2 regions of the Embleya sp. NPDC050154 genome follow, and region 2 is predicted to be linked to the other one. Evidence: riboswitches for the same ligand, from Rfam matches in the RefSeq annotation. Region 2 holds a riboswitch; the other holds the start of a gene.
What was found. Region 2 has a riboswitch for glycine ahead of gcvT (glycine cleavage system aminomethyltransferase GcvT). Riboswitches for the same ligand answer to the same signal wherever they lie in the genome.
Positions count from the first base shown of each region.

Region 1: another riboswitch for glycine. It lies ahead of gcvP (aminomethyl-transferring glycine dehydrogenase); the one in region 2 lies ahead of gcvT (glycine cleavage system aminomethyltransferase GcvT).

Region 1 is NZ_JBITJP010000027.1:88,599-96,022, forward strand. It holds gene ACIBSV_RS40360 (MerR family transcriptional regulator) at 124-738, shown strand; gene ACIBSV_RS40365 (vancomycin high temperature exclusion protein) at 786-1,472, shown strand; gene ACIBSV_RS40370 (DNA polymerase IV) at 1,513-2,871, shown strand; gene ACIBSV_RS40375 (DUF4230 domain-containing protein) at 2,927-3,619, shown strand; glycine riboswitch at 3,668-3,764, shown strand; gene gcvP (aminomethyl-transferring glycine dehydrogenase) at 3,966-6,884, shown strand; gene ACIBSV_RS40385 (TetR/AcrR family transcriptional regulator) at 6,925-7,424, opposite strand, start outside.
Region 2 is NZ_JBITJP010000037.1:50,115-57,538, forward strand. It holds gene ACIBSV_RS45590 (ABC transporter substrate-binding protein) at 1-1,213, opposite strand, end outside; gene ACIBSV_RS45595 (ABC transporter permease) at 1,251-2,246, opposite strand; gene ACIBSV_RS45600 (enhanced serine sensitivity protein SseB C-terminal domain-containing protein) at 2,555-3,283, opposite strand; gene ACIBSV_RS45605 (enhanced serine sensitivity protein SseB) at 3,355-4,071, opposite strand; gene ACIBSV_RS45610 (AAA family ATPase) at 4,101-4,832, opposite strand; glycine riboswitch at 5,007-5,100, shown strand; gene gcvT (glycine cleavage system aminomethyltransferase GcvT) at 5,393-6,493, shown strand; gene gcvH (glycine cleavage system protein GcvH) at 6,578-6,952, shown strand; gene glyA (serine hydroxymethyltransferase) at 6,949-7,424, shown strand, end outside.

The DNA of each region.
Region 1 (7,424 bases), on a different contig from region 2:
CTACCGTCGAAATCGACAGTTCCGGGATGACCCCTGCGCGTTGCACCTCGCCGCCTGCGGCCCGGGACTGAAAGAGACTCTCCGCGCCGTACTCGGGCGTGGGGAGACGAAAGGGAGGTCGGCGTGAGCAGCACCGGCGACATCACGGCGGCGGAACGCGCCCGCACGGCACGTCCTCTGCCGGCGACCGACCCCGGTGCGGGCCCCCGGCGGCAGGACGTCACGCCGCCCGGCACCCCGTCGGAGGACGTCGGTTACCGGGGCCCGACGGCGTGCGCGGCGGCCGGCATCACCTATCGCCAACTCGACTACTGGGCCCGCACCGGCCTGGTCGAGCCCACGGTCCGCCCGGCCCACGGCTCGGGCACGCAGCGGTTGTACGGCTTCCGCGACATCCTGGTGCTGAAGATCGTCAAGCGGCTCCTGGACACCGGTGTCTCGCTGCAGAACATCCGGATCGCGGTGGCCCACCTGCGCGGACGCGGGATCGGCGACCTGGCCGGGATGACCCTGATGAGCGACGGTGCCAGCGTGTACGAGTGCACGTCGTACGACGAGGTGATCGACCTGGTCCAGGGTGGTCAGGGGGTCTTCGGGATCGCCGTGGGGGCGGTGTGGCGCGAGGTGGAGGGCTCGCTCGCGCAGCTCCAGGGCGAGCACACCGGCACGGGAGAACCGATCACGCAGGTTCATCCGGGTGACGAACTGGCACGCAGACGCAGGGACAAAGCGGTCTGAGCCGCCCGGGGGAGGGTGGGAACCGGTTCGCCGGGCAGGACGTCCCCATGGACGTGATCCTTCGTCGGCCGACCCTGCCGCGCTCGCGGCGGGCCCAACGGCGCGGCTATCAGGCCGCCGTCCTGCTCGCCGTCGCCGGGCTGACCCCGATCACGGGGCTGCATCTGTACGCCGGGAACCGGGTCCGCACGGTGGCCGACGTGCCGCACGAGGACGTCACGATGGTGCTCGGCGCGGGCGTGCACGGGGACCGGCCGTCCGATCTGCTGGCCCGCCGGCTCGACGTCGCGCTCGCGTTGTACCGGGCCGGCAAGACCCGGGTGATCCTGGTCAGCGGTGACGGCGGGGACAACCGCTACGACGAGACCAGGGTGATGCGGCGCTACCTCGCGGACCGGGGAATCCCGCAGCACCGGATCGTGACCGACGAATCGGGATTCTCCACCTGGGAGTCCTGCATCCGCGCCAAACGCGTCTACGGGATCGACCGGGTCATCGTGGTCACCCAGAGCTTCCATCTGCGCCGTGCGCTCGGCCTGTGCCGGGCCGCCGGGATATCCGCGTACGGCGTCCCGGACGAGTCCTTCGCGTGGGGCCACATCGGGCCCACCGTGTACGGAACCGGTCGCGAGACGCTCGCCGCGATCAAGGCGGCCGGGCAGATCGTGCTGAAGCCGGATCCGCGGGTGATAGGCCCCGAAAGCGACGAGATCCGACGCGCCCTGAGCGGTTGAACGCGCGTTCTGTCGGACCCGTGCGTCATCATTGCCCGGTGTGAGACATGCCCCCGGCATCCTCCACCTCGACATGGACGCGTTCTACGCGTCGGTGGAGCAGGCCGCGAAGCCCAGCCTGGCCGGCAAGGCGGTCATCGTCGGCGGCATCGGCGCGCGCGGCGTGGTGGCCACCGCCTCCTACGAGGCCCGGGTGTTCGGCGTGCGCTCGGCGATGTCGATCGGCGAGGCCCGCCGGCGCTGCCCCAACGCCGCCTTCCTCAGCCCGCGCTTCGCGCTGTATCGCCAGGTCAGCGACACCGTGATGGAACTGCTGCACCGGCTGTCGCCGCTGGTGGAGCCGCTCAGCCTGGACGAGGCGTTCGTCGACCTGGAGGCGGGCCCGCACGGCGGCACGCTGGACACCGAGCGGGTCACCGAGATCGCGGTACGCCTGCGCGCGGACATACACGCGGCCACCGGGCTCACCTGCTCGGTCGGCGCGGCCACCTCCAAGCTTCTGGCCAAGATCGCCTCCGAGGCGGACAAGCCCGACGGGTTGTGCGTGGTCGTGCCCGGAACCGAGCGGGCGATGCTCGACCCGCTGCCGGTGCGCGCGCTGCCCGGGGTCGGCCCGGCCACCGGCGACGTGCTGCGCCGGGCCGGCCTGGACACCGTGGCCGACCTGGCCGCGGTCGACGAGAGCGAACTGGTCCGGCTGCTCGGCCAGGCGCACGGACACGGCCTGCACGTTCTGGCCGCCGGGCTGGACGCGCGCCCGGTGGTCGCCGACCGGGACGCGAAATCGGTGTCCGTGGAGGACACCTTCCCCACCGACCTGGTCGACCGCGAGCGCATCACCCGGGAGCTGGACCGGCTCTCGATCCGGTGCGTGGAGCGGCTGCGCGCCGCCGGGCGCTCCGGGCGCACGATCGTGCTCAAGCTGCGCCGCTACGACTTCAGCACGCTGACCCGCTCGGAGACGCTGCGCGGGCCCACCGACGACCCGGGGGTGGTGCGCGAGACGATCCGCCGGTTGGCCGCGCAGGTGGACGTCACGGGCGGCGTGCGGCTGCTGGGGGTGGGTGTCGGCGGGCTGGCCGACTTCGCCCAGCAGGACCTGTTCGGCGCGGCCGAGCCGGAGCCCGCCGAGCCGGACGAGCAGGACGAGGAAGGCGCGGAGGGAGACCGGGAGGTGCCGGTACCGGCCGCCCCGAAGCGGGTCTCCTGGTCGCCCGGTCAGGACGTGGTGCACGAGGAGTTCGGGCCCGGCTGGGTGCAGGGCAGCGGCGTCGGGCGGGTCACCGTGCGGTTCGAGGTGCCGGGTGGAAAACCGGGCCGGGTGCGCACGTTCGCGATCACCGATCCCGCGCTGCAACCGGGGGAACCGATTCCGCTGCCCGCCGCCGACGGGGGATAGCCGGGGCGATCCGGGGCAGGCGCCGGGCAGACGACTCCTCGGGGGTGTCCTCACAATGACTGATGTCAAAGAGCGGCCGGCGCGAGGGCAGGGTGCCTTCCGATCGGTTCGCCGCAGGCTCGGCCTGCCGGCCTTCCTGGTCACACTCCTGGTCGGCTTCATCGTGCTGGCCCTGGTGCTGGTCGGCTTGGTCAACCTGCTGCCCGGCAAGTTCAATCCGTTCGGCGAGACCACCAAGGACCACAGCGGACCGGTGATGCTCAAGGCCGTGCAGGATCTCAGCCGCTACGAGGCGGTCAGCGGCACCTTCCAGGTCGTGGTCGACCTGGAGAAGGACGCGAAGTTCCTGCCGGACGCGGTCCGAGGCCAACGCACGCTGTTCGTCGGCGTCGGCCAGGTGGGTGGTTTCGTGGAGTTCGGCGGGATCGGCCAGGACGCGATCCAGACCTCTCCGGACAACAAGAGCGTGACCATCAAACTCCCGCACGCGCGGCTCGCGCCCGCCGCGCTCGACCAGAAGAACAGCCACGTGATCGCCCAGGACAAGGGCCTGTTCGACCGCTTCGGCGACTTCTTCTCCAGTAATCCCGGCGACCAGCAGCAGCTCTACGTGCTGGCCACCAAGAAGATCGACGACGCGGCGAAGACCGCCGGACTGGTGGAGCGCGCGGAACGGAACACCACCGGTATGCTCCAGGGCATGATGCGCTCCCTGGGCTACACCACGACCACTGTGACGTACGCCTAGTGCGAAGCCCCTGGTGGGTGTCACGCTGATACCGTTGAAGCCGCCCATTACGTTCGCGCGGGAGAGTCCTCGTGTCGTGCACACGAGGCGCCGAAGGAGCAACTCCTCCCCGGAATCTCTCAGGCACCCGTACCGCGTGGTCGTGGGCACTCTGGAAAGCAGGATCCGCGGATGGCTCGCCGAGCCGGGTCGGATCCTCGCCGACGGTGCAAACCGCGCCCGCGGGAACCGGTCCGACCGGTCCTCCCGGGCGCGGTGAAGCTCTCAGGTACAGATGACAGAGGGGGAGGCCGGTGGACGCGCGACCCGCGTGTCCGTCCAGGAGCGATCCAGGAGGCCTTTCGCGATGACCCCGCGCACCCCTGCCCCGCGTGCTCACGCCGTACTCCCCTCCGGCCCCGGCTCGTTGACCGGCTTGGAGGCCGCGTCGCCGTTCACCGGCCGGCACATCGGTCCGGACACCGACGAGCAGGCGAAGATGCTCGCCGCGATCGGCTACGGATCCCTGGACGAGCTGACCGACGCGGCGGTGCCCGCCGCGATCCGCGCGCTGGAGGGCTTCGAGCTGCCCGCCGCGCGCAGCGAGGCCGAGGTGCTCGCCGAGCTGCGCGAGCTGGCCTCCCGCAACAGCGTGCTGACCTCGATGATCGGGCTCGGCTACCACGGCACCTTCACTCCGCCGGTGATCACCCGCAACGTGCTGGAGAACCCGGCCTGGTACACCGCCTACACGCCCTACCAGCCGGAGATCTCGCAGGGCCGGCTGGAGGCGCTGCTCAACTTCCAGACCGTGGTCACCGACCTGACCGGCCTGGACGTGGCGGGTGCCTCGCTGCTGGACGAGGCCACCGCCGCCGCCGAGGCGATGACCCTGGCCCGCCGGGCCGGGCGGGCCAAGAGCGACGTGTTCGTGGTGGACGCGGCCACGCTGCCGCAGACGATCGCGGTGGTGCGTACCCGCGCCGAAGCGCTGGGCATCGAGGTCGTGGTCGCCGACACCGCGCGGGGGCTGCCCGAGGGCGGCTGCTTCGGCGTGCTGCTGCAGTACCCCGGTGCCGACGGCCGGGTCCGCGACCTGACCCCGGTGATCGAGGCCGCGCACGCGCAGGGCGCGCTGGTGGCGGTCGCCGCCGACCTGCTCGCGCTCACCGTGCTGCGCGCGCCCGGCGCGATGGGCGCCGACATCGCGGTGGGCACCAGCCAGCGGTTCGGCGTGCCGATGGCCTTCGGCGGCCCGCACGCGGGCTACCTGGCGGTCCGCGAGAAGCTCACCCGCAGCATGCCGGGCCGGTTGGTCGGGGTGTCCGTGGACGCCGACGGCGCGCCCGCCTACCGACTCGCGCTGCAGACCCGCGAGCAGCACATCCGCCGGGAGAAGGCGACCAGCAACATCTGCACCGCGCAGGTCCTGCTGGCCGTGATGGCGGGCATGTACGCGGTCTACCACGGGCCGGACGGGCTCACCTCGATCGCGCGCCGCACGCACCGGTATGCGGCCGTGCTCGCGGCCGGACTGCGCGCGGGCGGCGTCGAGGTCGTACACGGCGACTTCTTCGACACGATCACCGCGCGGGTGCCGGGCCGGGCGGCGGACGTGCTCGCCGCGGCCCGCGCCGCCGGGATCAACCTGCGCCCGGTGGACGCCGACCACGTCGCGATCACCTGCGACGAGACCACGCTGCGGGCGCATGTCGAGGGGGTCTGGGGCGCGTTCGGGGTCACCGGTGACGTGGCCGCGCTGGACGCGGACACCGCCGACGCGCTGCCGACGGCGCTGCTGCGCGACACCGAGTTCCTGACCCACCCGGTCTTTCACACGCACCGCTCCGAGACCGACATGCTGCGCTACCTCAAGCGGCTCGCGGACAAGGACTACGCGCTGGACCGGGGGATGATCCCGCTCGGCTCGTGCACGATGAAGCTCAACGCCACGGTCGAGATGGAGCCGATCACCTGGCCCGAGTTCGCGAACCTGCACCCGTTCGCGCCGGTCGACCAGGTCGCGGGCTACCTGGAGCTGATCGACGGGCTCGCCGACTCGCTGGCCCGGATCACCGGCTACGCCAAGGTCTCGCTCCAGCCCAACGCCGGTTCGCAGGGCGAACTCGCGGGCCTGCTCGCGGTCCGCGCCTACCACCACGCCAACGGTGACACCGCCCGCGACGTGTGTCTGATCCCCTCCTCCGCGCACGGCACCAACGCGGCCAGCGCGGTGATGGCGGGCATGCGCGTCGTGGTGGTCAAGACCGGCGAGAACGGCGACGTGGACCTGGCCGACCTGCACGACAAGATCGAGCGGCACCGGGACACGCTCGCCGTGCTGATGGTGACCTACCCGTCCACGCACGGCGTGTTCGAGGAGGGCATCGAGCAGGTGTGCGCGGCGGTGCACGAGGCCGGCGGCCAGGTGTACGTGGACGGCGCGAACCTGAACGCGCTGGTCGGGCTGGCCCAGCCGGGCGGCGCGATCGGCGCGGACGTGTCGCACCTGAACCTGCACAAGACCTTCTGCATCCCGCACGGCGGCGGCGGTCCGGGCGTGGGGCCGGTCGCGGTGCGCGCGCACCTGGCGCCGTACCTGCCCAACCACCCGCTCCAGCCCACCGCGGGCCCGGAGACCGGCGTGGGGCCGATCTCCGCCGCCCCGTGGGGCTCGGCGGCGATCCTGCCGATCCCGTGGACCTACCTGCGCCTGATGGGCCCGGAGGGCCTCAAGGAGGCCACCCAGGTCGCGGTGCTGGGCGCCAACTACATCGCCAAGCGGCTCGCACCGCACTTCCCGGTGCTCTACACCGGCCCGAACGGCCTGGTCGCGCACGAGTGCATCATCGACGTGCGGGGGATCACCAAGGCCACCGGCGTCAGCGTCGACGACGTGGCGAAGCGGCTGATCGACTACGGCTTCCACGCGCCGACGATGTCCTTCCCGGTGCCCGGCACGCTGATGATCGAGCCGACCGAGAGCGAGAACCTGCGGGAGATCGACCGGTTCTGCGACGCGATGATCGCGATCAAGGGCGAGATCGACCGGGTCGCGTCCGGTGCGCTGCCCGCCGACGACAACCCGCTCGGCAACGCGCCGCACACCGCCGCGCTGCTCGCGGGCGAGTGGACGCACGCCTACACCCGCGAGGAGGCGGTCTTCCCGGCCGGTGTGGTGCCGGCCGAGAAGTACTGGCCGCCGGTGCGCCGGATCGACGGCGCCCAGGGCGACCGCAACCTGGTCTGCTCGTGCCCGCCGATCGAGGCATACGGCAACAACTGACCTCGGCCGCGCGGCCCGTTCCCGATCGAACGCGCTTCGATCAGGGGCGGGCCGCGCCGTGCGTCAGCAGGTGGGCAACCGACGCGGCGAAACCGGGCTTGGCGGCCAGGTCGCTGCCCAGCACGCCGAACATCAGCGCGCCGCTGAGCGACTCGAAGAGCAGATCGGCGTCCACGTCCGGGCGGGCCTGGCCGCGCGCGATCGCGTCCGCCACGAAGGCCCGGAAGATCGCCCGGACCGGGTCCATCCTGGCCACGAGCAGTTCCTTGAGCTCGGGCTGGTCGCGGTACTCGGCGAGCAGCCCCGGCACCGCGCCCGCCGTCTCCGGGCGGCGGAAGGACTCCAGCGCGGCCTCGGCGAAGCGCAGCACACCGGTCGCGAAGTCCTCGTGCGGCAGCGGCCGGAAGCTCATTTCCCGGGCCGGATAGACCGCCTCGTGCACCAGGTGCGCCTTCGACGGCCAGCGGCGGTACACGGTCGGCCGGGTGACCCCGGCCCGGCGCGCGACCGCGTCGATGCTGACCCGGTTGTACCCCTGCT
Region 2 (7,424 bases):
CCTTGGCCACGTCACCGGTGTGCTTGGCGCCGTTGGGGTACATGTCGGCGACCTTGGAGCCGGCCAGCGTCGGCGGCATCAGGTTGGTCGCGATGTCCGCGCCGACCTCACCGCCGACCGCGCGCTGCATCTGCGACTTGTTCACCGCGTACTGCACGGCGCGCCGGCAGTGCACGTTGTCGAACGGCGGGGTCTTCGAGCTGATCGCCAGGTAGGCGAGCGCGCCGGATACCGCGTCGTCCGAGTTCTGGGCCAGCTTCTGGTCGGTGAGGATCTTGTTCTGCGCGGCGGCCTGGACACCGGTGCCGACCACGTCCAGTTGCGCCGTGTTGGCGAACAGGCGGTTGTCGACGTCGTTCGCGTCCTGCTTCTCCAGGAGCTCGATCCGGTCCGGCAGCGCCTTGCGCAGCGGGTCGGTGCTCGGGTCCCAGTTCGGGTTGCGGACCAGGTTGACCGCCTTGCCGGGCTCGTACTGGCCGTCGACCATGTACGCGCCGGACGCGAGCGGGTGCTTGACGTACTCCTTGCCGGTGTCCTTGGCGCGCGGCACCGGCGCGGTCTGCGGGAGCGCGGCGAGGTAGTTGAAGTCCGCGAACGGCTCCTTCATCTTGAAGATGATGGTGTAGTCGTCCGGCGTCTCGATCGCGCTCAGACCCTGCTTGTCCGCGGAGTCCTTGTACGGGCCCTTGTAGGTGCCGTCCGGGTCCAGGTACTGGGTGAAGTACGCCGGGCCGTTGGGCAGGATCTCCTTGTCGAAGGTCCGCTCCACCGCGTACTTGACGTCCGCGGCCTTGACCTCGGTGCCGTCCTCGTACTTGACGCCCTTGCGCAGGTGGTACGTCCAGGTCTTGCCGCCGTCGTCGGTCTTGCCCACCTCGGTGGCCAGGTCCGGCGCGAACTCGTAGCTCGCGTTGCCCGGGGCGGGCCTGAAGGTCAGCAGCGGACGGGCCATCAGCCGGGAGAAGTTCCAGGCCGAGGCGTAGTACATGTCGCCCGGGTCGAGCGAGTCGAACTTGTCCGAGCTGACCAGCTTGAGCGTGCCGCCCTTCTTGGTCGACTGGTTGACGACCTCGGTGATGGCCTTGTTGCTCGGCGAGTACTTCTTCTTCGAGCCGCCGCCACCACCGCCACACGCGGTTGCGGCCAACGCGGTGACCGCAACGATGCCGATCAGCGCCTGGGCCCTGCGCCTGCGAGTTACCGGGTGTTTCATCGCTGGTCGTGCCTCCTCGTGGGGACTTGCCGGATATTCAGCGGCTGCGTGGGTCCAGGGCGTCTCGAAGCCCGTCGCCGAGCAGGTTGAACGCGAGCACGGTGATGAAGATCGTGACTCCGGGGACGACCATGAACATCGGGGCGTCCTCGTACCGCGGGACGGCGCGCGCGAGCATGCCGCCCCACGAGGCGGTGGGTTCCTGTACGCCGACCCCGAGGAAAGAAAGGGCGGCCTCGAACAGGATGTTCGTGGGAATGAGCAGCGTGGCGTACACCAGGATCGGGCCGACCAGGTTCGGCATCAGTTCCTTGAAGATGATGTGCCGGTCGGTGGCCCCGAGGCTGCGCGCCGCCTCGACGAACTCGCGTTCGCGCAGCGACAACGTCTGGCCGCGCACGATGCGGGCGATGTAGGGCCAGCTGAAGAACCCGATCACGAAGATCAGGACGGTGACCCGGAGTGTGTCGCCCTTGAGGCCGAACGCCTCGCCTTGGAGGCTGCTGCCGATCGCGATCGCGAACAGGAGCAGCGGGAAGGCCAGGAAGACGTCCATGGCGCGGCTGATCAGCGCGTCGACCCAGCCGCCGAAGTAGCCCGCGGCGGTGCCCAGTACGACGCCGATCACCACGGACAGGAGCGTGGCCAGGAAGGCCACCAGCATCGAGATCCGGGCGCCGTAGACGATGCGCGAGAAGATGTCCCGGCCGTTGACCGGTTCCAGTCCCAGGGGGTGGTCCCAACTGGCGCCGCCGAAGCTGCCGTTGGGGATGTTCAGCACCGGGTCGAGCAGGTCGTCGTGGTACTCGGTGGGGTCCCCGCCGATGACCGAGGTGATCAAGGGTGCGAAGATCGCTACGAGTACCATGAAGACGATCACCACGCCACCGGCCATCGCGACCTTGTCGCGACGGAATCGGGCCCACGCGATCTGACCCAGGGAACGACCCTCGATGCGTACGCCGGAGGATTCGGCGATCGCTTCGGGGTGCGCCTCTCGGGCCACACCGGTGGTCTCGATCGGTGCCGTCATGGATCGACCCTCCCCGCTCACGGATGCGACGGCGGCTCGGGATCGCCGATCCCGTCGCCGTACCCGGCATTGCGATCCCGATGATCTTCGGGATCTGTCGTCCGGGTGAGACTCCTCCGTGACGCGGGTCACCAACAGGGGTCGCGGAATACCTTTACTGAACCGTGATTACGTCGACACGATTCACTGGTTGATCCGCGTAGATCGGTCACGAAATCACAACAAGGCAGCGGTTGATGACGTGACGTCAGTTTTTTGGGGGCATCAGTGCCTGTTGCCCGCGATCGCCACTGTGTGCCGATCGTCGATCACCGCGTGTCGCGGGCGGCCTCGTCGAGCATGTCGATGCCGATGAAGGGGCGCGTGTGGTCGCGCATCCACGCGGCCACCGGATCGAACGGGTCGTCCAACGCGACCGAGGACAAAGTGAGTCCGGCCGGCGCCGCGGCCGAGGCGCGGGCCATCGCGTCCCGCATCCGCTGCATCGTGGCGGGCTGATTGTCCGTCAGGCGCAGCCCGATCACGAGGCGTTCGGGTCCGACCGCGGGTCGCACCCAGGCCCGGTGGGCGGCGCGCACGACCTGGGTCTGGAACAGTTGGCCGCCGAGCAGCGCGTAGAACGCCGGGTCCCACAACGTGGGTTCGCCGACCTCCAGCGGTCCGGCCATCAACCGGTCCAGGCCGCCGACGATGCGCCGCAGGTCGAGATAGGGCACGCCGACGCCGCCGCCCTGGGCGTGCGGATTCAGCCACAGGCCCCAGCGGTCGGTGTACAGCGAGGACGCGATCTCGGTGACCGGACAGACCTCGAACGAGCGGTCCCAGCCACTGAGACGCAGCTGTTCCTCGGACGTGAACGCCGGGGCGTAGCGCCACCCGGCCACGTCCATGTTCCCGTACTGCGCGTCCGGACTGCCCGGTTGCCCCTGCCACAACAACATCCACACGTGGGCGCCGGTGAGCGCTTCGAGCAACCGCTCGTAGGCGTCGTAACGCCCGGGTGCCACCTGGCTCAAGGCCTGCTCGACCTGGTTCACGACGTCCTCCCCGAATCCGAACCGATGTACCGATGCACCGATGTGCCGATGTCGCGCTGTCCGACGCGGGCTCAGCGCTGGTCGACGCGCAGGTAGAACGGCTGGGTCCGCTCCAGCATCCAGTCCCCCACAGGATCCTGTGCCACGTCCAGGAGCACCACGTTCACCGGCCAGGGACACGGGGCCCGGCCGAGCGCGCGCTCCAGGGCGCCGACCGCGGCCAGTCGGTCCTCCTCCTGCCAGCGGTCCAACTCGACGCCGATGAACAGGCACGGCGGGTCGTTCTCGATCACGCCCAGGCCGCGGCGGGCACTGAGCACGACCGGTACGTGGGTGAACTCGGCGGCGGCCGCGATCAGGAAGTCCATCGGCTCCTGCTCCGGCTCGTACAGCCGCACGCGCGCGCCGCGCGGGCCCGAGCCGGGCGGTCGGGCCAGCTCCAGCACGCCGGGCGGCGGGATCGGGATGCCCACCTCGCCGCCGGGGTTGACCGCGATGCCCACGTGCGGCGGCATGCCGCGGGCGAACTCGCGCATCGGCGCGACGGTGCACGCCATCGGTCCGGCGATCCGCCGGAACTCCTCCTCCGAGGAGAACACCGGGACGTACGGCCGGCCGTCGATCTCGGTGGTGGGCAGGGTCAGTTCGCTGTCGGCCGGGTTGCCGCCCTCGGGCAGCGGCACCCATACGTCCGCCTCGGCCAAAGCCTCGAAGAGGGCCTCGGCCCGGGACGGATCGCGCATCGCCGCGACGAGCGCGCTCTCCACGGGATTGGCCGGGAACGGCATGGTGGTGCTCCTCTGGTGTCCGCCGCAGTTTACTTCTCGCCCGATTGCCGTCGCCGGGACTGTCCCGGTACGGGGTCTGCGAAAACGATCCGGCCCAGGTGCCCGGCGGCCGATCGGTCGAGCAGCACGCACGAGGTGAAGCCGCCCGGAGCCGACGCCAGGGTGGGTCCCGCGTCCAGCCACGGCGACAGCCGGCCGAGCAACTCGCGCCATTCGCGGTGGTGCCGGGCGAACACCGGTGTGGACACCCCGCGCCCGCGTTCGCGCTGGCCGGAAAGCGCCTGTCGGGCGGTCACGTCCAGGAGCAGCGCGTGCGCGGAGCTGCCGCGCCGACGGGCCGCGAGCACCAGCATCCGGCGCAGGATCGGGTTGCGGCCGCTGTCGTGCACGACCACCGCACCGGGGCCGCGCAGTGCCCGGGCCACCTCGCCGTAGTGGGAGAGCCGCACCAGCGGCCGGTAGATCCGGTAGGGGATCCGCCCCGCCCGTACCGCCCAGCGGGCCCGGACCAGATCGGCGTCCAGGACGGCGACCCCGGCCCCGGGCGTGACCACGCGCGCGAGCAGCGTGCTCTTGCCGGCTCCCGGCAGGCCGGTGACCACGAGCACGCACGACGCCGGATAGGCCAGGACGTCCACGATCCGGTCGCCGATCCCCTCCCCCGCCCGATCACGCTCCTCCCGGAGGTCGTGCACGGACCGGGGGGTCAACACGCCGCCCGTCGCGGCGCCGGTATGCGCCCCCGCCGAGTCCGTCTCCACGAGTCCTCCCCTTGTCACAACCGTCATGCCCTGCGCATGGTGTCGCACCCATGGGTGCGCGCGCGTCCCGGTGATCCCTCGGACTCCGCGGGGCCCGGTCCCGGCGAGGTCCCGGTACCGGCGGGGGATTGACGTCACGCGCTAGCATGCCGGGCACAACCTCATAACGGCCGTCGACCCCACGCGGAAGAGTCCTCGCCCACGAGCGGGGCGCCGAAGGAGCAACTCCTCCCCGGAATCTCTCAGGCACCGATACCGCATGGGTCAGGCACTTCTGGAAAGCAACCACACCGCAGGTGTGGTTCACCCACGGTGCAAATCGCGAGTTCGACGCGATGAAGCTCTCAGGTTCCGATGACAGAAGGGGAGGGCACCCCACTTTTCGACCGACTCTGGTCGAAAAGGGCTGAAAGCCGTGGCAGGGAGCCCCCTTTGTTGTCGTATTCGCCGCAGTACCCGTCACCTTCCGCGCCGGCCGAGCGCGCGGCCGTTCGCCATGCCCGCGACCGGCCCGCGCCCTTGGCGTGTTCCCGCCGGCGCCCCCTCGAAGGAGCCTTCGCATGACCACCGACCGCCGGACCCCGCTCGACGCCGTGCACGACGCGCTCGGGGCCACGATGACCGACTTCGCCGGTTGGCGAATGCCGCTCCGGTACGGGAGCGAGCGCGACGAGCACACCGCGGTGCGCACCACGGCCGGTCTGTTCGACCTCACCCACATGGGCGAGATCGAGGTCACCGGCCCGGACGCCGCCCGCGCGCTCGACCACGCCCTGGTCGGTTTCGTGTCGAAGATCGGGATCGACCGCGCCCGGTACACGATGATCTGCACCGAAGAGGGCGGCATCGTCGACGACCTGATCGTCTACCGGCTGGGCGACGAGCACTTCGTGGTGGTGGCCAACGCGTCCAACGCCGACGTGGTCGCGGGCAGCCTGGCGTACCGCTCGGAGAAGTTCGACGCCACCGTGCGCGACGCGTCCGAGGAGTACACGCTGCTCGCCGTGCAGGGCCCCGCGTCGACCGCGATCGTCGGCTCGCTCACCGACGCCGACCTGCCCGCGCTCAAGTACTACGCGATCCTGCGCACCGAGGTCGCCGGCGTGCCCGTACTGCTCGCGCGCACCGGCTACACCGGCGAGGACGGCTTCGAGCTGTTCGCCGCGCCCGGCGACGCGGTCGCGCTGTGGGAGGCCCTGCTGACCGCCGGCAAGCCGCACGGCCTGGTGCCGGCCGGCCTGTCCTGCCGCGACACGCTGCGCCTGGAGGCGGGCATGCCGCTGTACGGCCACGAGTTGACCCGGGACACCACCCCGTACGAGGCCAACCTGGGCCGGGTGGTCCGGCTGGACAAGCCCGAGGACTTCGTCGGGCGCGACGCGCTGGCCGCCGCGCAGGAGGAGGTGCGCCGCACGCTGGTCGGTCTCACCTCGCCGGGCAAGCGGGTCCCGCGTGCGGGCTACCCGGTGGTGGACGCGGAGACCGGCGAGAAGGTCGGCGAGGTCACCTCCGGCGCACCCTCGCCCACGCTCGGCGTGCCGATCGCGATGGCGTACGTGAGCACGGACCGGGCCGAACCGGGCACACGCCTGGCCGTGGACATCCGCGGCAAGGCCGAGCCGGTCGAGGTGGTCGCACTGCCGTTCTACAAGCGGGGCTGAGGTCGGCCGACCCGCCGACCGGAACAAACCATCACAAAAACACCTGAGGGACAGACCCTCCGCATTCGAATGGAGAATGGACCCGTGCACGCACCCCAGCACCTGCGCTACAGCAAGGAACACGAGTGGCTCGACGAGGCGGCCTCCCCCGCCCTCGTCGGCATCACCCAGCACGCGGCCGACGCGCTCGGCGACGTGGTGTTCGTCCAGCTTCCCGAGGTCGGCCAAGCGGTCGTCGCCGGTGAGCCGTGTGGCGAGTTGGAGTCCACGAAGTCGGTCAGCGACATGTACGCGCCGGTCTCCGGCGAGGTCGTCGAGATCAACGACGCGGTCGCCGAGGACCCCGCCCTCGTGAACTCCGACCCCTTCGGGACGGGCTGGTTGTTCAAGGTGCGCATCGACGGCGAGGCCGAGGGCCTGCTGTCGGCCGACGAATACGCCGCGTTCTGCGGCGAATGATCGAGATCGACCCGATCGAGGAGCTGACAACCGTGACGATCCTGGACCGTCCGCTGAGCGAGGTGGACCCGCAGGTCGCCGCCGCCGTCACCGACGAGCTGCACCGCCAGCAGAACACCCTGGAGATGATCGCCTCCGAGAACTTCGCCCCCGTGGCGGTGCTGGAGGCGCAGGGTTCCGTCCTGACCAACAAGTACGCCGAGGGCTACCCCGGCCGGCGCTACTACGGCGGCTGCGAGCACGTCGACGTCGTCGAGCAGCTCGCCATCGACCGGGTCAAGGAGCTCTTCGGCGCCGAGGCCGCCAACGTGCAGCCGCACTCGGGCGCGTCCGCGAACGCCGCCGCGATGTTCGCGCTGCTCACCCCCGGCGACACGATCCTGGGCCTGGACCTGGCCCACGGCGGCCACCTCACCCACGGCATGCGGATCAACTTCTCCGGCAAGCTCTACAACGTGGTCGCCTACCACGT